DNA from 3 places in the Brevibacillus nitrificans genome. Region 2 is predicted to be linked to each of the others. Evidence: riboswitches for the same ligand, from Rfam matches in the RefSeq annotation. Region 2 holds a riboswitch; each other region holds the start of a gene.
What was found. Region 2 has a riboswitch for S-adenosylmethionine ahead of EDM59_RS00560 (aminotransferase class I/II-fold pyridoxal phosphate-dependent enzyme). Riboswitches for the same ligand answer to the same signal wherever they lie in the genome.

Region 1 (6,636 bases), on a different contig from region 2:
AGAAAGATTGCCCGCCAGCTCTTGCAGCTGCCTGGAGCCGGTTTTAATCGCAAAGCGGTCTACCCATCCGCGAACCACCTGGCGGAACGCATCGCGCAGGATGACGCCGCGCCGGTAGTAATCAGGCTTGCGCTGATAGCCCATCAACGCGTTTTCCTCGACACTTTCCTGCTTCGCGGTTCCCCACATATAGCGGTCTTCTGGAATGTGCGCCAGCCCTGCCTGACGGATCGACTCTACGGACTTATTGGTCACATCTGCACCCGCCAAATGGATCTTCCCTGCCTGCACAGGCCGCAATCCACTGATCACTTGCAGCAGCTCAGACTGTCCGTTGCCGGATACACCTGCGATTCCTACGATTTCACCGTGGTGAACGGCGAAGCTCACGTTATCCAGCAAGGTTTGCTTCTCTCGCACAGTCACTTGATCTACATGCAGCAGTCGTTTTCCCTCCAAAGGGATGCGCTGGCTCAGCTCTTCCAGCTCTCTGCCTACCATCAGCCTCGCCAGATCGTCGACATTCGTCTCGTGCCGGGAAACGGTCCCAGTCACACGGCCTCCGCGAAGAACGGTAATGCGATCCGATACCTCCATAACCTCCTGCAGCTTATGGGTAATCAGAATGACGCTTTTTCCGCTTGCCGCCAAATTCCGAATCGTCTGCAGCAAGTCTTTTACCTCCAACGGTGTCAATACAGCCGTTGGTTCGTCGAGCACGATGATATCCGCCCCCTGATACAGCACCTTGAGAATCTCGACCCTTTGCTGTTCACCGACCGAGCAGGTAGAGACCCGTGCCTGTGGGTTGATCGGAATGCGGTATTGCTCGCTTAAAGCACGTACTTTCTCCACAGCTTCCTTGCGCCGAAAAAAACCTGCCTGCTTGGGCTCGTAGCCAATCACGATATTTTCCGCCACACTAAACTCTCCAAAGAGCATGAAGTGCTGGTGTACCATGCCAATCCCGTTTCGTATCGCGTCGTTGGGACCGCGAAAGGATACCGGTTTCCCGTTGAGAAGGATCTCCCCTGCCGTTGGCTGCTCCATCCCGTACAGCATCCGCATGAGCGTGGTTTTCCCGGCGCCATTTTCCCCGACGATCGCATGCACCTCGCCCGCCTCCAAGGTGAGCGACACTTGATCGTTGGCCGTAAATTCTCCGTACTTCTTGGTCATCTGCTTCATTTCCAAACGATGTGTCATTCCTGCTCCTCCTCCTCTTGATGCAGCCGAAATACACAAGCGACCGACTACACAGCTGTAGTCGGTCACCTAAATGCACGAATGCTGCCAGCTATTCGAACGAGTCAGGAACTTTGCGCGTACCTGCTACGATCTCGTCATTGATAGCCTTCACTTTGTCGATTACTTCTTGGCCGATGAAAGCGTTCAGCGGCGTTTTGCTTTCGTGGGTCACATAGGTTACGCCCACGCCTTTTTCTTTCAATCCGTAGGTCACTACGCCTGGCTTGAAGCTGCCCTCTACGAAAGATTTCACGGTCTCGTATGCTGCTGCATCTGTACCTTTCAGCTGGGACAAAACGATGTGCTCAGGGTCGATCGTGGTACGGTCAACGTCCTGTCCGGAAGTGAAGAAGCCTTTTTCTTTCGCTGCTTCAAAAACACCCAGATCCCCTACAGCTGCAGCGCCGTTAATGAAGTCAGCGCCTTTGGAAGCCTGGAGCAAAGCAAGCTCCTTCGCTTTTGCCGGGTCAGAGAAGCTGCCCACGTAGTTTACGAGGAATTCTGCATTCGGGTTGGTCGCTTTCATCCCTTCCTGGAAACCGCCTGTCCATTTTTTCAGGAGAGGAATATCCATGGCGACAACCATGCCCACTTTGTTTGTTTTCGTTGCCAGTCCAGCCGCTGCTCCCATCAGGTAAGCCGCTTCCTGCTCGCGGAAGGTAACGCTGCGTACATTTGGCAAATCAACAACGGTGTCGATGATCGCGAAGTTTTTATCCGGATTTTCGGCGGCTACTTTTTTCAAGGCATCTTCAGATTCAAACGAAGACGTGATAATCAAATCGTAGTTTTCCGCCACTGCTACACGCAGGTTTTCTTCAATCGCGCCATGGTCAGTGGATTCGATGCTTTTTACTTCTGCGCCAAACTCTTGACCGGCTTTCTTAGCGCCTTCATCCATTTGCTGGAAGAACGGGTTCACCCCGATTTTTTCTGGCAGGATCAGGGCAATGCGTTTTTTCGCCGCTCCCTCTTGTCCTGCTGCTTGTCCCTCTGCTTTATCTGCTGGAGCACTGCTGCCTCCTGCCGAGCATCCTGCTGCCAAAACGGCGAATGTGGTCAATGCCAACAATAATTTCTTCATGGTGTTCCCCTCTCTAACTGGAGCATTATATTCGTTCTTATCTATTTACTTATGTAATGTACGGTTTTTACGCCAAAAAATCAACAGTAATTACGTACATTTCAACAAAAACCACAGTTAACGTTCGTAAATAAGACAAAAAACGTTTGAAATACAAAAAAACTCTTCCTTTGAGGAAGAGTTTGCGTCCTGAACGGTCCTCTTCCTCATCTTTCAAGACATTTCCCTGTCTTGTAGGAATTGGCACCAGTCTGTACAAGGTACAGTGGTTGCCGGGCTTCATCGGGCCAGTCCCTCCGCCGCTCTAGATAAGGCAGTAAATCTATAGGATTATAGTCAGATATATTCTAGCAGAATTTTTTAAAAATGCAATGATTATTTCAAATCTTTTTACTGCTTGTGAAATGTCTGCTGGAGCCGATGCGATAAAGTATTGAGCTCACCCAGTTCTTCGGTGATTTCCCGTACCCTTTGATGCTGATTCTCTGCGGTGGCAAACAGCTCCTCCAGATTGGCTACAGACTCTTCAGTGACGGCAGTGATCGTCGACATTTCCATCGCGACTTCACTCGAGCGCAGCTTGACCCGGTCCATGCTGGAACGCACATGCTCTGCAGCTGCGAGGAAGTGAACCATTCCTGCCCGCACGGCTTCAATTGATTCAACCGTTTTTACGGCTAGCTCTTTTCCTTTGGAGACAGAGGTTTCCCCGTTTCCAATTTGGAGGACCGCATTCTCGCTTTCCTGATGGAGCGACTTCAAAATCTCCGTGATTTCCTGTGTGGCCGTCGCACTTTGTTCGGCCAGCTTCCGCACTTCATCTGCGACTACAGCAAAGCCTCTGCCATGCTCTCCTGCACGGGCAGATTCGATCGCCGCATTCAGCGCCAACAGGTTGGTTTGCGTCGCGATCTGGTTAATGGCCCCTACGATTTCCTCGACTTTGTTGGCCTGACGATTGAGCTGATGAATAGTTGAAGCGGCCACATTTACAGCCTCCACGATCTGATCCATCTGCTTGGATAGCTCATTCATCATGCTCACACTTTCCGTCAGCCGCAGATTGTTCTGGTCAGACTCTGCCTTCATAGCATTCGTCTGCGTCGTGACATCCACGATTTCCTGATCGATCGACTGGACTTCCTCCTCGATCTTCACCGTCGAATGAGCCTGCGACTCCATGCCCGTTGCCACCTCTTTAAAGGCGAGCATCATGTCATCCGTGTTGCGTTTGGTTCCTTCTGCGTGCACATGTACGTGCTCCGTCGTGCGATCCAGCTGCTCGGTCATCACTTCGATGTGTTCGAGCATTTCTTTCAAACGCTGTTCCTTCTCCTCTGCTTCCTTTCTAGCGGCGTTCGCTCTCTGCAGCGATGCTTGTCCAGCCAGACACAGGTACGTCACCGCTGCCATCATCATCAAAATAGCGACAATCCGCACAGCGAGGTTGATTTCGGTATAATCGCCGGTAAAAATCTGATAGGTGCCTGTGTAGAAGCCGACGAGCGTGGCGATGATCTGCGTAACCCCAGCAAACACCACCAGCTTCCAGTCCAGATAGGCAGCCAAAAAGCCCATTACGATAAAGGCGAGAAAAGCAACTTCCTGCTCTGAGCTAAAGTGATCAAATGAAATAGCATAAAACATGAGTCCAATCGCGACGAGATAACGGATAACCGTGCTGTTCCTACGAATGAAATAATAGGGCGATACGATCAAGGTCACCAGCAAGCCTAACGAACTGACCATCCAGAAATTTACGTTTTCCTGGAAGGCGATCAGTCCGGCCATCCACAAATGATTCCACAAAACAAAGATCATAAAGCCTTCCTTGTTCGTCAAGGTATTCCGTATTAACTGAATCATCAATGTCCCTCCTTACTTTTCGATTGGTATTTCCCCTCCATTATAGATGGTGGATAGTTCCAGCGGATGTGAAATAAATGCGAACGCTAGAAACCACTTTCCCCCTATCCGAATAGGCTGTTATGACAGATACCTATTTGAGAGAAGAAAGGACTAAAAAAAGTGGAATTGAACCGCCTTCCCGTTACCGTTTTGACGCGCACCATCACGCGACCGGGCACATCCATCTACTACCCGCAGCTGTCCGGTCTTGCCAATCAGCAGGCTGAAACACAAATTAACCGAGCCTTGCTGCAAACCGTCCAAGGCCTGATTCACGAACAGCAAAGAGTACAGGTCCAAGGAAACACCCAGATGCAAGGCAGCTACGAAATCAAGAATAACCAGCGCGGCATCTTCAGTGCCACGATGAACAACTACGCCTACACACCGCAAATGGCTCACGGGATGACCTTCCTCGGATCCGTCTCGGCAGATGTCGACACCGGAAAGCTGTTTGCCTTGCGGGACCTCTTCAAACCAGGCAGCGACTACATTAAAGTCCTGTCTACCATGATCAAAGCCCAAATCAAGCAGAGACAAATCCCGACGCTGAGCGATTTTACAACGATCAAGCCCGACCAGGACTTTTATCTCGCGGACAAAACCCTGGTCATCTATTTTCAGCTTTACGAAATCACGCCGTACTATGTCGGATTCCCCATGTTCCCCATCTCCGTGTACGATTTGGAGCCGATCATCAAAGAGGATGGGCCTCTGAGTATTTTGGCAGCGAGTTAGGAAAGAAGCGACACGAAAAGACGAGCTGATGCGCTGGAAAACAGTCGTCAGCTTTCTTTATGGCAGAACTGTGGACGAACGAGGCTTATCCTTCTATCCGCTAAACAAATAAGTATTTACTTATATGAATGGAACTGTTACTATGTAAAATGTACATATTTACTTAAGCAAGTGTATGGATTATCGGACCCGCTTTTATGGAGGAAGGATACTCATGCAATATTACGGACATAAAATCAGCAAAACTGCCAGAGTTTTCAGCAAAAAACTAAACAATGTACTCTCCCCTATGGGGCTCTACAGCTCCCAGTGGGGAATCCTCATGTGCCTGCACTATCGGAGCACGTTGACGCAGGTACAGATCAGCAATTACCTGGACGTAGAAGCCCCAACGATTACTAGGACGTTGACTCGCCTGGAGGAAATGGGCTGGGTCATTCGTGCGGAAGGGGAAGACAAACGGGAGCGTTACGTATCCCTCTCCCCCCAGGCGCAAGCCAAGTTTCCCGAGTGGCTCGATGCCGCCATTCAGCTGGAAAAGGCTGCCCTGCGCGACATTCCCGAGGAAGATCTGGCTACGTTTAACCGCATCCTGCAAAAAATGAACGACAATCTCAACAATCTGCAGCTTGCTGAATCCGAATCGGAACAGGATTCCCCGATCTCTTAAAACAACAAGGCTTCCCTTCCTGAGTGATGTTCATGCAGGAGGGGAAGCCTTGTTCATTGGAATATGCTGTTTGCTATTGCATGCGCTTGATCATGTTGCGCGCCATCCATACCCCAGCGGCACCTGCTTGCGCCAGACCGCGGGTAATCCCTGCCCCATCTCCGCCGCAGAACAAGCCTTGGATTTCGGTTTCGAATTCCTCCGTGAGCTTTGGACGAGCCGAGTAGAATTTCGCTTCTACCCCGTAGAACAAGGTGTGCTCAGAAGCGATCCCCGGAGTCACTTTATCCAGCGCCTCAACCATTTCAACCAGGCTCTTCATTGTGTTGTACGGCAGCACCAGTCCGAGGTCACCCGGTACAGCCTCTTTCAGCGTCGGTTCCAGGAAGCCTTCGCGAATGCGGGATTCTGTCGAGCGGCGACCGCGCATAATATCGCCAAACTTTTGGACGATCACGCCGCCGTTGGACAGGTCATTTGCCCGTTTACAGATTTCCCGAGCATATTCGTTTGGCTTGTCAAACGGCTCGGTAAAGGTGTGGGACACCAAGAGAGCAAAGTTGGTGTTGGTCGAGCCGAGAGCCGGGTCTTTGTACGAATGCCCATTGGCCGCCATGACTCCGCTGTGGTTCTCTACTACGACGTGCCCCGAAGGATTGCTGCAGAACGTGCGGACACGCGTACCTACAGACGTATTGAAAATAAACTTCCCTTCGTACAAATGCTCGTTGATTTCGCGCATCACGACGTCAGAGGTCTCGACGCGCACCCCAACGTCCACCTGATTGTTGTACATTTTCAAACGGCGCTTTTTCAGGATGCTCGTCAGCCAAGCCGAGCCATCCCGTCCAGGTCCAATCACGACAAAATCGCTTTCGAACTCCTCCCCGTTTTTCAGGACGACTCCTTTTACCTGATGCCCCGTTTCTCCCTTGACCGTAAGGATGTCTTCTACTTCCGTCTTAAACATCATGTCGATCCGGTCCTT
Region 2 (6,636 bases):
GCGAACTGTTTACTTTCTCCTTGTTCCACGAAGGAATGCATATGAACGCGCTGGGTGCTTTGAAGAAAGCAACTACTACAGGAAAATAGGCATGTCTGCAAAGCAAAAGCCCGGGAGTACGATCCGGGCTTTTTTTCTTTCCTGGGTTAACCGCGCTTTCCGCAAAAATGAAACCGCCCCCAAGAAGGGAGCGGTCCTTGTCGAGCCCAATTGCTTATGGGGTTTTACCGGTTATTCTCTTTGGCACTTCAACCTCCACGAGAGAGTTTGCTTTACCGTAAGAATCTAGGCTGTTCCACCAACGCGACTTTCGCCGACTGCTTGTTCATGTGTATCCACGGATATTCGCCTCCTGCAAGGCTTTACGCCGTTTAAACCATGAATCATCGGGCTCGACAAACCTATTATGATCCCATTTCTCCAAAGCTATACACCTTTTTTACAAAAGATCGGCAGCGAGCTGTGCCAGCACGCTCCGCTCGCCTTTTTCCAGCTTGATGTGCCCCGCCAGCTTTTGATCCTTGAACAGCTCCACGACATAGGTTAAGCCATTGTTGCTCTCATCCAAGTACGGATGGTCAATCTGTTCCGGGTCTCCCATCAGCACGATTTTAGAGCCATCGCCAACGCGGGTCAGGATCGTTTTCACCTCATGCTTCGTCAGGTTTTGCGCTTCATCAATAATGATGAACTGACCTGGGATAGAGCGCCCCCGAATATAGGTCAATGCCTCTACCTGCAAGCTCCCCATGCCCGCCAAAATTTTATCCAAATCTCCAGGACGTTTCGTATTGAACAAGTATTCCAGATTATCGTAAATCGGCTGCATCCACGGCCTCAGTTTTTCTTCCTTCTCGCCGGGCAGGTAGCCGATGTCTTTTCCGAGTGGAACAATCGGTCTTGCAACCAGAAGCTTTTTGTATTTTTGCTGATCCTCAATTTGCAAAAGTCCTGCGGCCAATGCCAGCAGGGTTTTTCCTGTTCCGGCCTTGCCAGTCATGGTGACCAGCGGGATATCGTCTCGAAGCAATAGCTCTGTCGCCATTCGCTGCTGAACATTCCGTGCTCGTATTCCCCAGATCGGGTCGTCATCCGACACGAGCATCTCCAATGTTTTGCCATCTGGATCGACCTTGCCGATCGCGGATATCGATGGGTTGATCTCATCCTTTAATACCAGGAATTGATGAGGATAAAACCGGTATTTTGGGAAACAAGAGGCAAGCTGCAGCCTTCGCGTCGCATAGTAAGATTTAATGATCTCGGAGGCGACCATCATTTTCTGATACCCCGTATAAATGCTGGAGAACTCACCTACCACGCGATCAGAAAGGAAGTCTTCCGCTGTCAGGCTCAGCGCATCTGCCTTGACACGCATCAACGCGTCCTTGCTGACGAGAATGACGGGGCGGGGGTTGGGAGAAAGGTTTTCTTCTTCTTGCAGATTCAATGCGACAGCGAGGATGCGATTGTCGTTCGTCATTTCGGTAAACTGTTTTTGCAGCTGATGCAGCGAAGAATGATTCAGCTCCACTCGGAAGAGCCCGCCCGTTTCCAGCGTGATCCCTGTGTGCAAGTGTCCCAGCTCACGGAAGCTGTCAAAAAGCCGCGAAACGTACCGTGCGTTGCGGCCTATTTCATCCATGTACCGCTTTTTGGAATCGATTTCTTCCAACACCACTGCGGGTATAACAATTTCATTGTCGGCGAAGGAAAACATCGCCCGTGGATCTTGCAGGAGTACGTTGGTGTCCAGTACGTAGATTTTCTTCAAAATCTCGCCTCCTATTACCCATCTTATATACCCTATGCAATTTTTGGAGGGATGCTCTGGTGCGGCGACGTGATGTACTACAGTTTATGTTGACGGATACACAGATAGACGGACCTTTCCCAGAATGAAAACAAGCTGGCTGGAACAAAATACTCGTAACTGCTGGGAAAAGGAGAATGCCTGTGAAACGGACTGTTACCTACTACCTTGGTATTTGCGTGTTGCTCACCGCATGCATGTCAGGCAATAAACCGCCGGCCAACCAGGCTGCGCCACCGCCCAACCAACAAGTGCCCCATACGCAGCGCGTTCAGCAAACCGCGCCGCAGCCGACGTATAATCAATCCTCGCAAGCGACAGCGGATCGCCTCGTTCAGCTGGCGACTCGCGTGAAAAAGGTAAACGGTGCGACTGCTGTCGTAATCGGAAAAATTGCCGTCGTAGGTATCGATGTGGATGCGAGTCTGGACCGGCCAGAAGTGGGTATCATCAAGTACACTGTAGCTGAAGCGCTCAAGGAGGATCCTCAGGGGGCAAATGCGGTCGTAACGGCTGACCCTGATATCGTCCAGCGCCTCCGGGAAATGACGGCAGACATTCGCCGCGGCCATCCTGTTTCCGGTTTTGCCGAAGAACTGGCGGATATCGTAGGACGCATCATTCCTCAACTGCCTCGAGATGTACGCCATCGTGAGGAAACACCTTCACAAGAAAATGAGCAGCGCATCAACAAAAGCAACAACTCGCATCCAACCGGGAACAAGAACATCAACGTCAATCGAACAGGTGCACCTTAAACGCATGCAGCAAAAAAAAGGCATTCGCCCAGGCTTTTACGCCCGGGAGAATGCTTTTTCTGATGGCGCCGCCGCCTTCAAAGAAGGCAGGGAGTCCAATGCTTGCTGCAGATCCAAAATCAAATCATCCACATCTTCGAGTCCAGCCGATAGACGGATCAGCCCGTCGGTAATCCCGCGCTGTGCTCTTTCCTCTGCTGGCATCGAAGCATGGGACATCGCTGCCGGGTAGGAGAGAATCGTTTCAACGGCACCCAGGCTCACAGCGACGATCGGCAGCTTCACCCGATCAAAAAGCGCTTTTGCCCGTTCGCGGCTCCCTACGTCAAAGGAAAGCACCGCACCATGACCACTGGCTTGCGCTTCCTGGATCTCATGGCCAGGATGCTCAGCCAAGCCCGTGTAATAGACGCGCGTGACGGCAGGGTGTGCCTGGAGCCAATGCGCGATTTTTTCTGCCGTACGGGTGCTGACATCCAGACGCGCTTTTAATGTTTTCAGACCGCGCATGACCAGCCAGCAGTCCTGTACGCCGAGAATCGCCCCCATGCCGTTTTGTATAAAGTAGAGCTGCTCTCCCAGCGCTGCATCGCGTGTAACAGCCAAACCAGCTACGACATCACTGTGACCCCCGATAAATTTTGTCGCGCTGTGAATGACAATATCTGCCCCCAGCTCCAGCGGGCGCTGATAATACGGGGTCAAAAATGTGTTATCCACGATGACCAACAACCCGTTTTCTTTCCCAATTTGACACACAGCCGATAGATCTGTCACCTTCAGCGTTGGATTGGACGGTGTCTCCAAATAGATGCCCTTCGTCGTCGGCTGGATCGCAGCCCTGACGGCTTCTGTCTGCGTAGAATCGACGAACGTGACAGTGATCCCCATGCGGGACAGCACTCTCGTCAAGAAGCGGAATGTGCCGCCGTAGACATCCTCTGCTACGACGACATGATCTCCAGCGGAAAAAAGCATGAACACGCTGGAAATTGCAGCCATACCGGAAGCAAAAGCGAAGCCTCTCTCTCCGCCCTCTAGACCTGCAATCGCCTGTTCCAAGGCTTCGCGAGTCGGATTGCCGGACCGTGCATAATCGAATTTGCCTGGCTGATCCAAATCAGCCTGATGAAACGTAGAAGCCTGGTAAATCGGTACCGACGACGCGCCTGTAGCCGGATCAAAGCACGATGTGCCATGCAGCACTCTGGTTGCAAAATTCATCGTACACTCCCCCCAACCGTCAAGCTCGCATCCAGCGCCTGGCACAAGTCTGCAATCAGGTCATCCGGATGCTCAATGCCTACAGACAGGCGGAGAAGACGGTCGCATACCCCTACATACTCGCGAATCTCCAGTGGGATGTCCGCATGTGTCTGCGTCGCCGGATATGTACACAACGATTCAACCCCACCCAGACTTTCTGCAAAGGATACGATTTGCAAATGCTTCAAAAACGGCTTCACCTGATCCGCTGAGCGTACCCGGAAGGAAACCATGCCACTAAATCCACTCGACTGCTTCACCTGCACCTCGTGTCCCGGATGATCCACCAGCCCAGGATAAAAGACTTCCGTTACGGCTGGATGCTCTTTCAGCTTGTTCGCCACGGCAAAGGCATTGGATTGATGGCGTTCCATGCGCAGTGCCAGAGTCTTCATCCCCCGAAGCAGAAGCCAGCTGTCCTGTGGACCTAAAACCGCTCCGATGGAATTGTGCAAAAAACGGATTTTTTCCGATAACTCTTGCCCTTTTGTTACGATCAGACCTGCCAGCACATCATTGTGTCCACCGAGATACTTGGTCGCGCTATGCAGAACGATATCTGCTCCCAGTTCAAGTGGGCGTTGACAATAGGGAGTCATGAACGTGTTGTCTACGATGGTCAAGAGACCGTGCCGTTTTGCAAGCAGCGCCACTTCTCCAATATCCGTAATCTGAATCAGCGGGTTTGTCGGTGTCTCCACAAAAATGGCTTTGGTTTCAGGCTTCACAGCTGATTCCAGCTCTGCCAAGTCACGCAAATCTACATACGAGAACGTCAATCCGTAACGGGACAAAACCTGTTCAAACAGTCGATATGTCCCCCCGTACAAGTCTAGTGAGACAATCAAATGATCGCCTTGGGAAAACAAGCCCATGACGGTGTGGATGGCCGCCATTCCGGAAGCACACGCGAAGCCGCCATCGCCTGATTCCGCAGCCGCAATCGCCTCTTCCAGAACCACACGTGTGGGATTCGCTGTTCGCGTATAGTCAAACCCTGTGCTTTCCCCCAACGTCGGATGGCGATAGGCCGTTGAATAGTAGACGGGGAAATTAACCGCCCCCGTCTTTTCGTCTTTCCCTACGCCCGCTTGAACAAGTTTTGTTTCCAAATGCATCTGTTTTCTCTCCCTCCAATAGTGTAAGAGGGGCATGAAAAAAAGCCCCTTTCCTCTGAAAGAAGGCTTTGATTACGTCGCCGTAAGCAAGACCTTCTCATCTTTCAGAGTTTGATAACTCTGCAGGAATTAGCACCATTATCTCCCTGTATATTACAGGTGATTGGTTGCCGGGCATCATCGGGCCAGTCCCTCCGCCTCTCTGGATAAGAAGATTGCTATTCAATTTGATTGATCCTAATACTAACGGATGGGCATCTTCCTTGTCAACAGGATTTTCCACCTAGCCCCTTCGCTAGTTTGCGTTTTTCAAGGCTTCCATCACTTGATTGTCCAGCTTGGCCGCTGCATTTTTATCGTATGTCTTTTCGTATTGCGGCTCTACAGAAATACGAGAACCATAGAACATGATGTCCCGCACTGCTTCAATGGCTATTTCCACCATAGCCAGCTTGAGCGGAACACCTTCGAGCCTTTCCGATTTCACGACCGCCTGACCGTTGATCGCATAAGAGGAGCCAGCACCGATCAGATGCAAAACAACCTGCGGCTCTTTTGTAATATTGGTTAAGATGCGCGATCGGTTATCCACAGCAAAGCGGATCAAATCGCTAGACGCCGCATAAGTCCAGGACAAGGAACTGAGGGCAGGAGAACCCGACTCGTGATCGATGGTAGCCAGCGTGACAAAACGCTCCTTTTGCAAGAGCCCATACAATTCTTCTGACAGGGATCGGGAAACGGTTTCAGCCATTTTGCTTGCCTCCTTGTAAACGTAACGTACGCTTATTGTACCCTCCTGGAAAAGGATTAGGCAAACGTTTCCTCTTTGTCTTGCTTCTCCCTCTTTTTTTCCCTAAACTGGAAGAAATCCAAACGACTGAGAAATGGAGGTTACCTGATGACTCCCACTGACCGCTTGCTTACCCAAATTGACCAGTTGCTGCAGGAAATCAAAGAGGTGCGCAAACTAAACGAGCGTATGGATAAAATCGCCATGTTTCTCGAAGATATACGTCTCGCAGATATCGTCCAAAACTATACAGCCCCGCGCAAGCTGCTCTGGATCAATTTCCTCGCAGGTCTTGCCCGGGGTCTGGGTCTGACGATAGGAACGGCCATCGTGCTTGCGCTGCTTGGCTCGCTCCTGTCTCAGTTCTTATCCATACCGATTATTGGCGATTACATAAAAGACTTGGTAGATTACGTACAATCCTACAAGCAGCCGTAAGACCCATGATTAATCGTCGTCACGGTCTTTCCGGGCATCATCATCACGTTCGCGATCATTCTCCTCGGCATTTTGCTTCGACCACTCGCCCTGCTTTTTCCAAAAGCCATACGCATTCCCATTCGGATAGTGGTCAAGCTTCCCTTTTTCCTTTTTATCCTTTGCTTCGTCCTCATCGTCGCGTTTTTCTGCTTCCCGCTTCAAAATGTCAGCTAAGCCCTTGATGTTGTTTGTTGCGAACGCAGCCTGTTTCACCAGCTTATCGTTGACGTACAGCTCCAGACGAACAGCATCCTCCTGAAAGCTCAGGTTTTTCAGAGGAAGCTTGAGTGTGTATTCCCCTTTGTCATTTGGCTTCACTTCTTGCTTTTTGCCATCCAGCTTCGTCACCATCAGCTTGATGCCACTATTCTTGGCCCAGCCTACGACATTGCCTTTCACTTGGATGCT
Region 3 (6,636 bases), on a different contig from region 2:
GATTGGAGCGCATCGACGGGATTGCCTCAGTAGGTGTATCTGGCGGGGAAGACCAGGTTATCGAAGTCGTGCTTGATCCGGACCGCATCGCGGCATACGGAATCGGAATCGAGCAGGTGCAGCAAGCCTTGCAGGCGACGAATCTCTCGGGTACCTCGGGCAGCATACGGGAAGGAGACACGAAGCTGGCGATCCGGGTCGATGGAGAGTACAGCAATGTCCAGGAGATCGGAGAAACGCCCATCCGGCTGCCCGGTGGAACCATCGCTCTGAAGAACCTCGCGACCATTTCGGATACATACAAGGAAATCACCCAAAAAACGTACTTGGACGGTCAGACGAGTGTGGGCTTGAGTGTAACCAAGGCGTCTGGGGGAAACACCATTGAAGTGGCAGACGAAGTGAAAGCAGAGCTCAAGCAGCTGGAAAACGTCTTGCCCAAAAACGTCAAAATCACGATGATTCTCGATTCTTCCCAATTTATCAAGGATTCTATCTACACCGTTGGCGAGCATGCGCTGATCGGCGGTCTGTTTTCCATCCTCGTCTTGCTCCTGTTCCTCGGCAGCTTCCGATCGATGATTATCATTGCGATCGTTTTGCCCATCTCCGTAATCGCCACATTCTGTCTGATGTATTTTACCGGTCAGACGATCAACCTCATTTCGCTGTCGGGCTTGACGCTCGGACTCGGCTCTCTCGTTGACTTTGCGGTCGTTATCCTCGAAAACATCTTTCGCTATCGCGAGCAAGGCAAAAGCATGATGGAAGCGGCACGACTCGGCTCCAAGGAAGTCGGGACCGCTGTCATGGCATCTGCCCTCGCTCAAATCTCTGTTTTTGCTCCCATCGTTTTTGTAGAAGGGCTTGCCTCGGAGCTATTTGGCCCGCTTGCCCTGACGGTTGTGTACTCGCATATCGCCGCCCTGCTGGCCTCTCTGACGCTGGTTCCGATGCTGAGCGCCCGCTGGCTGAAAAAGACTCCGCATATGGATGAGCAGGAGCGAGCGAAATATCGGGGCATGAATCCACTGATTTGGTTCCATATCGGTTTCTCTAAGCTCGCTCGCCGGTATGGCCGGTTTCTCGGTTGGGCTATTACACATCGAAAAACGGTTTTTGCCGCCACGATTGCGCTGTTTGTTGGTGCCGTGTTCCTTTCAGGAGCCGTCGGAGCGGAATTCATCCCCAAGCTCGAGCAGGGGAAAATCTCTGTTTCCATCAAAATGCCGAATGGCACGCTGCTAAAGGAGACGGAAAAGGTCGTGCAAGAAGTAGAAGGCCGAATCAAACAGCTGCCCGAGCTCGACCAACTGTATACCTCCATCGGGTCGTCCGGTGGGCCTTCCATTATCGCCACATCCACCAGCAACCGGGCGCAGCTGCAGGTGTCACTGGTACCCAAGGAGCAGCGTACTGTCACGACGGAGCAGGTCGTGGAGCTTTTGCGCAAACAGCTCTCCGATATTTCTGGACCTGAAATCGAGGTAAAGGAGCTGGATCAGTCAGGGGGACCCGTCACGGCTCCGCTGGAAGTGACAGTTCGTGGGGATGATCTCGCTGTTTTGGAAGACATCAGTGCAATCGTCGCGGGGGAAATGAAGCAGGTGGAAGGAACACGCAATATTGTCTCCTCGATGGAAGAAAAAAGCCAGGAGCTGCAAGTGATCGTCAATGCCTCGCGGGCAGGCTTGTACGGACTGACGACCAGTCAGGTGCTGTCCAATGTGCGTACTGCCTTTGATGGAATGACCGTCACGACGTTTCAGACAGGCGATGATCAGATCGATATTCGCGTCATGATGCCGCGTAAATACCAGGACGACATCACTTATCTGCAGCAGCTTCGCATCCCGACATCAGGAGGGGCGCAGATCGCGTTATCCTCTGTCGCAGATATCGTCAACCAGGAAGTGCCCCAGGTGATTGCCCGCTCCAACCAGACGCGCGAAGTGAAAATCTCCGGAGAATTCGTCGGGCGTGATTTGAACTCCGTTTCCTCGGATATTCAAGCCCGTCTGAACGCGTTGACTTTGCCGGATGGCTACAGCATCGAGTTTGGCGGACAGAGCAAGGAAATGATGGAGTCGTTTGGCAGTCTCGGACTTGCGATCATCCTGTCCATCGCCCTCGTCTACATGGTTATGGCCAGCCAGTTTGAATCGCTGTTCACACCGTTTATCATCATGTTTTCGATTCCACCGACCTTCATCGGTGTCGTAGTCGGGCTGCTCGTGACCGGTAAGCCGCTCAGCGTACCTGCGCTCATCGGCTACATTCTCTTGATCGGAATCGTCGTCAACAACGCCATCGTGCTCATTGATTACGTCAATCAGCTGCGGAAAAAAGGCGTGGAGCGCAACGACGCGATACTCGCTGCAGGCCCTCTGCGGCTGCGTCCCATTTTAATGACTACGCTCGCCACGATTCTGGCGATTACTCCACTTGCTTTTGGGGGAGGCGAGGGCAACGAGTCGCAGGCACCGATGGCGATTGTGGTGATCTTCGGCCTTTCTTTCTCGACCATGATCACGCTGGTACTCATCCCGGTAATCTATACCTGGTTTGACGACCTGGTCAGCAAGCTGAAAAATCGCAAGCGTAGACAGAAGAAAGCCAAAGGCAGCGAGCTTCGTACCGAAGTATGATGCGGGAGAGAGCAGGCGGACACGAGGCGGCTCGCCTGCTAGAGGGAGGATAGAAAATGAAAAGAAGCGCGGCAACAATCGGACTGCTGCTGGCTTTTGCGGTAGCCATCGGAGGCTGTAGCAGCCAGGAGGCACAGGTGACACCTCAGCAGGAAGAGGCCAAGGTCGTCCCTGTCCAGATCGACACCGTCAAGCGAGGGAGTGTAGGAGCAAGCGCAGGGGTAACCGGAAAGCTGGCACCGAGCGAGACAGTCGAAGTCACGCCAAAAGCGAACGGAAAAATCAGCATGGTCCATGTAAAGCTGGGGCAGCAGGTACAAAAAGGAGCTGTTTTGTTCACGATGGATCAGACGGATCTAGCAAACGCGGTGAAGGAAGCGCAGGCGAGCTATGAGCTGGCGGCGGCATCCTTGCAGCAAAGCAAGACCAACACGGCGCAAAGCCTGCAGCAGGCCCAAAGCGGTCTCATTTCGGCGCAACAGGCACGAAACGATGCAAAACGAGACTATGAGCGGCTCGCGGCTCTGTTCAACCAGGGGGCGGTATCTGCCCAGCAGCTGGAGCAGGCCAAAGCCGTCTTGGTGAACGAACAGAGCGCGTATGATACCGCCAAGCAGACGCTCGCGACCGCGAAGCAAAAAACAGGTGTGGCAGTCACGGAGGCATCCGTAGAGCAAGCGCGGGTCGCCTTGGAAAACGCGCGTCAGCAGCTGGGGAATGCCGTTATTGCCGCCCCTATTTCGGGGACGATTTCAGAGGTGCACGGCTCTGCAGGAGAGATGGCATCGCCTCAATCTGCTGTCGTCACGATCGTGGATACAGATCCTTTGATCGCGAAGACCAATCTATCGGAAAAAGACATGGCGACGGTCAAGACAGGGGACCTCGTCCATGTCTCGCTCACGGCAACCGGGCAAAGCTTGCAAGGGACGGTAACGGCAATCAGCCCTGTCATGAATCCGGATTTGCGGGCTTATCCTGTGGAGATATCCCTCGCCAATCGGGATGACCGACTGAAAGCGGATATGGTGGTCAACATCCAATTCGGTCAGCAGCAATCTGCCCAGTCCTTGGTGATCTCGCGAAAGGCTGTGTTTGAGGAAAACGGGAAACAATACGTGTATCGGCTGGACCAGTTGACTGCGAAAAAAGTAGAGGTCAAAACGGGAGTGCAGACAAGTGATGCCGTCGAGATTCTCGCGGGTGTGAAAGAAGGAGAGCAGATCGTAGTGCGGGGACAGACGCTGCTCAAGGACGGAGCGACCGTGCAAATTCAGCAAGGATCTTGACACACCGGTAGTGCTCAAGTAGTATGAAGAAGATTCAAAACATTATATTCCGTGTGCTTTACTTATGTAGAGAGGTGGAGGGACTGGCCCTATGAAGCCCGGCAGCGGATCTGCTCACCCATAGCGGGAAGTAGATGCTGTGCCAATTCCAGCAGGAGAATTCCTGACAGATAAGGACGTGACGAAGCTGATCTATCCCTTTTTCTGTGAGGAAAAAGGGATTTTTTGCTTGGCGGAGCCAAGTTTTCTAACATTCCCAGCATTACCCGACAGAAAGGAAAATGAAGAAAGATGCGTATCCAACCCTCCGACATGATCGATCGCCTGCCGACACAGTTTTTTGCCACACTCGTAGCGAAAGTAAACAAAGTGATCGCTGCAGGACATGATGTCATCAACCTCGGCCAGGGCAATCCTGATTTGCCGACACCCGCCCATATCGTAGAAGAGCTGCAAGCAGCCGCTGCACTCCCGCTGCATCATAAATATCCGCCATTCAGCGGACGCCTCGAGCTGAAGCAGGCTGTCGCTCACTGGTATAAACAAGAGTTCGATGTTGACCTCGATCCCGAAGAAGAAGTAGCCATTTTGTTCGGAAGCAAAACAGGACTGGTAGAGATCTGTCAGGTCTTGATGAACAAAGGGGACGTGGCTCTGGTGCCGGATCCAGGCTACCCGGACTACTGGTCTGGCGTGGCGGTGGTAGATGGACGCATGGTCATGATGCCACTGCGCGCTGAAAATCAGTTCTTGCCGGATTACGGCCAGATTCCTCAGGAGGATTTGGACCGCGCGAAGCTGATGTTCCTCAACTATCCAAACAACCCGACAGCGGTAAACGCTCCGTTTGAGTTTTACGAAGAGACAATTCGTTTTGCCCGCAAAAACGAGATCGTCGTATGTCACGACTTCGCGTACGGCGCGATCAGCTACGACGGGAAAAAGCCGGTGAGCTTCATGCAAGTACCGGGTGCTAAGGAGGTCGGCGTGGAGTTTTATACGCTGTCCAAAACCTACAACATGGCAGGCTGGCGCGTCGGTGCGATGGTCGGAAACCGCGAGCTGGTGCGTCTGATCAATCTGATTCAGGACCATTATTTCGTCAGTTTGTTCGGTGCTGTGCAGATGGCCGCTGCCAAAGCGATGACAGAGTCGCAGCAATGCGTGCGCGATCTCGTAGCGGTTTATGAGGGCCGCCGCAACGCGCTGTTCTCCAACCTGCACCGCATCGGGTGGCAGGCTCAGCCTTCGCAAGGCTCGTTCTTTGCCTGGCTGCCGGTTCCGAGTGGTTTTACTTCCGTCGAGTTCTCCGATTTGCTGCTGGAAAAAGCCCATGTCGTCGTGGCGCCAGGAAATGGCTTCGGACCGACCGGCGAAGGCTACGTCCGCGCGGCACTTCTATCGGATGAGGCACGATTGGCAGAGGCTGTACGTCGAATCGAGCAGCTCGGTATTTTTGCCAAAGCCTAAATGAAAAGTGAGAAAGACCGTTATCCCTGAGAAAGAGCAGCTCAGAGATGACGGTCTTTTTTTCTGTGGACTCATTTCGGGTATATGCCCATCGCTTGCCGAAGGGAGGAAGAATAAGGTGGATGAGAATGGGCATTTTAAAAAAGAGTTTGTCATTCTCAATAAAAATCATTCTCAGCATTGACAGATAATGATTTTCATTATACGATGAATACTGTTAATGATAATTAGTCTCAACAACAACAATTGGCAAAGCAGGAGGGTACTATGCGCTATCAGATTAACGGTTACACGGATATGTATACGGTGATCGCCAACGAGCGTAAGATAGGCGGGGCCATTGAAGCAAGCTCAATCCGTCTGCGTACGGGAGAGGTATATGCCAATGCCGTTCTCACTCGATTGGAAATGTCAGGTGCGCATTTTTGCTCGATCGGTTTTGTTACAGAAGAAGGACAGCGGCTGATCGTCCATGTAGACGACGTCAGCATGATCGCGGATGCACGCCACGTAAACGTCAGCGAATTGCGCAATGACTGCATGCGAGCGGAGAAAAAGGCGGATCGCTTGAAGCGTTTGAAACGGCTTTGTGAATTGAACGAAGGAAGCTGTACCTTGACCTTCCAGGAAGAAGCGCTGCTGCTCGCGCAAGACGTTGGCTTGGAAGAAGCTCACGCGCAAGTAGACTTGTCTTTCCTGCCACAAGCGGAAAAGTCAAAAGTAGTTCGCATCGCTTAAGACAGCTACATACAATAAATATCCAGCCTCTTTCCTCATTGGGAAAGAGGTTTTTATTCACGTATAGGAATTTATAAGCGTTTACGTTTATGAATTCCGGAGCGCATGGCGAAGTGCCTCAGCGTCCGCTTCTGGCATTCCTTCGGTAAAACTTACCGCTAAAACGCGGTCGCTCCACCTTGAACAGGCCTCGATAGAGGTTTCCTTATGACTGGATTCCTTTTCCATTGCGCTGGATGAAATCGATAAAGGTCCGTACCTGCTGCGCCATAATGTCGTCCTGGCGGTACACGAGGCAGATATGGCGGCGATTGACATACCCTGGCAGCTCGTGAACGATCAGTTCTTTCAGCTGGCTTTCGCGGATGACGCTTCGTTGAGGCAAAATGCTGATGCCCATGTTGTGCTTGACCGATTCCTTGATCGTCTCAATCGCACCGAGCTCCATGCGAATTTTCCAGCGAAACCGGTTTTCCTCTGCCCACAGCTCC

Region 1: another riboswitch for S-adenosylmethionine. It lies ahead of EDM59_RS27510 (BMP family lipoprotein); the one in region 2 lies ahead of EDM59_RS00560 (aminotransferase class I/II-fold pyridoxal phosphate-dependent enzyme).
Region 3: another riboswitch for S-adenosylmethionine. It lies ahead of EDM59_RS25255 (pyridoxal phosphate-dependent aminotransferase); the one in region 2 lies ahead of EDM59_RS00560 (aminotransferase class I/II-fold pyridoxal phosphate-dependent enzyme).

The regions. Positions count from the first base shown of each region.
Region 1 covers NZ_RHHU01000020.1:138,507-145,142, forward strand. The annotation lists gene EDM59_RS27505 (ABC transporter ATP-binding protein) at 1-1,206, opposite strand, end outside; gene EDM59_RS27510 (BMP family lipoprotein) at 1,298-2,332, opposite strand; SAM riboswitch class I at 2,536-2,647, opposite strand; gene EDM59_RS27515 (methyl-accepting chemotaxis protein) at 2,723-4,198, opposite strand; gene EDM59_RS27520 (DUF3298 and DUF4163 domain-containing protein) at 4,361-4,978, shown strand; gene EDM59_RS27525 (MarR family winged helix-turn-helix transcriptional regulator) at 5,193-5,648, shown strand; gene EDM59_RS27530 (NAD(P)/FAD-dependent oxidoreductase) at 5,722-6,636, opposite strand, start outside.
Region 2 covers NZ_RHHU01000001.1:113,453-120,088, forward strand. The annotation lists gene EDM59_RS00535 (DinB family protein) at 1-89, shown strand, start outside; gene EDM59_RS00545 (PhoH family protein) at 440-1,774, opposite strand; gene EDM59_RS00550 (YhcN/YlaJ family sporulation lipoprotein) at 1,951-2,571, shown strand; gene EDM59_RS00555 (trans-sulfuration enzyme family protein) at 2,608-3,795, opposite strand; gene EDM59_RS00560 (aminotransferase class I/II-fold pyridoxal phosphate-dependent enzyme) at 3,792-4,955, opposite strand; SAM riboswitch class I at 5,050-5,168, opposite strand; gene EDM59_RS00565 (pyridoxamine 5'-phosphate oxidase family protein) at 5,251-5,709, opposite strand; gene EDM59_RS00570 (DUF5665 domain-containing protein) at 5,857-6,186, shown strand; gene EDM59_RS00575 (hypothetical protein) at 6,196-6,636, opposite strand, start outside.
Region 3 covers NZ_RHHU01000017.1:430,026-436,661, forward strand. The annotation lists gene EDM59_RS25245 (efflux RND transporter permease subunit) at 1-2,648, shown strand, start outside; gene EDM59_RS25250 (efflux RND transporter periplasmic adaptor subunit) at 2,705-3,937, shown strand; SAM riboswitch class I at 3,997-4,114, shown strand; gene EDM59_RS25255 (pyridoxal phosphate-dependent aminotransferase) at 4,229-5,407, shown strand; gene EDM59_RS25260 (hypothetical protein) at 5,675-6,145, shown strand; gene EDM59_RS25265 (LysR family transcriptional regulator) at 6,351-6,636, opposite strand, start outside.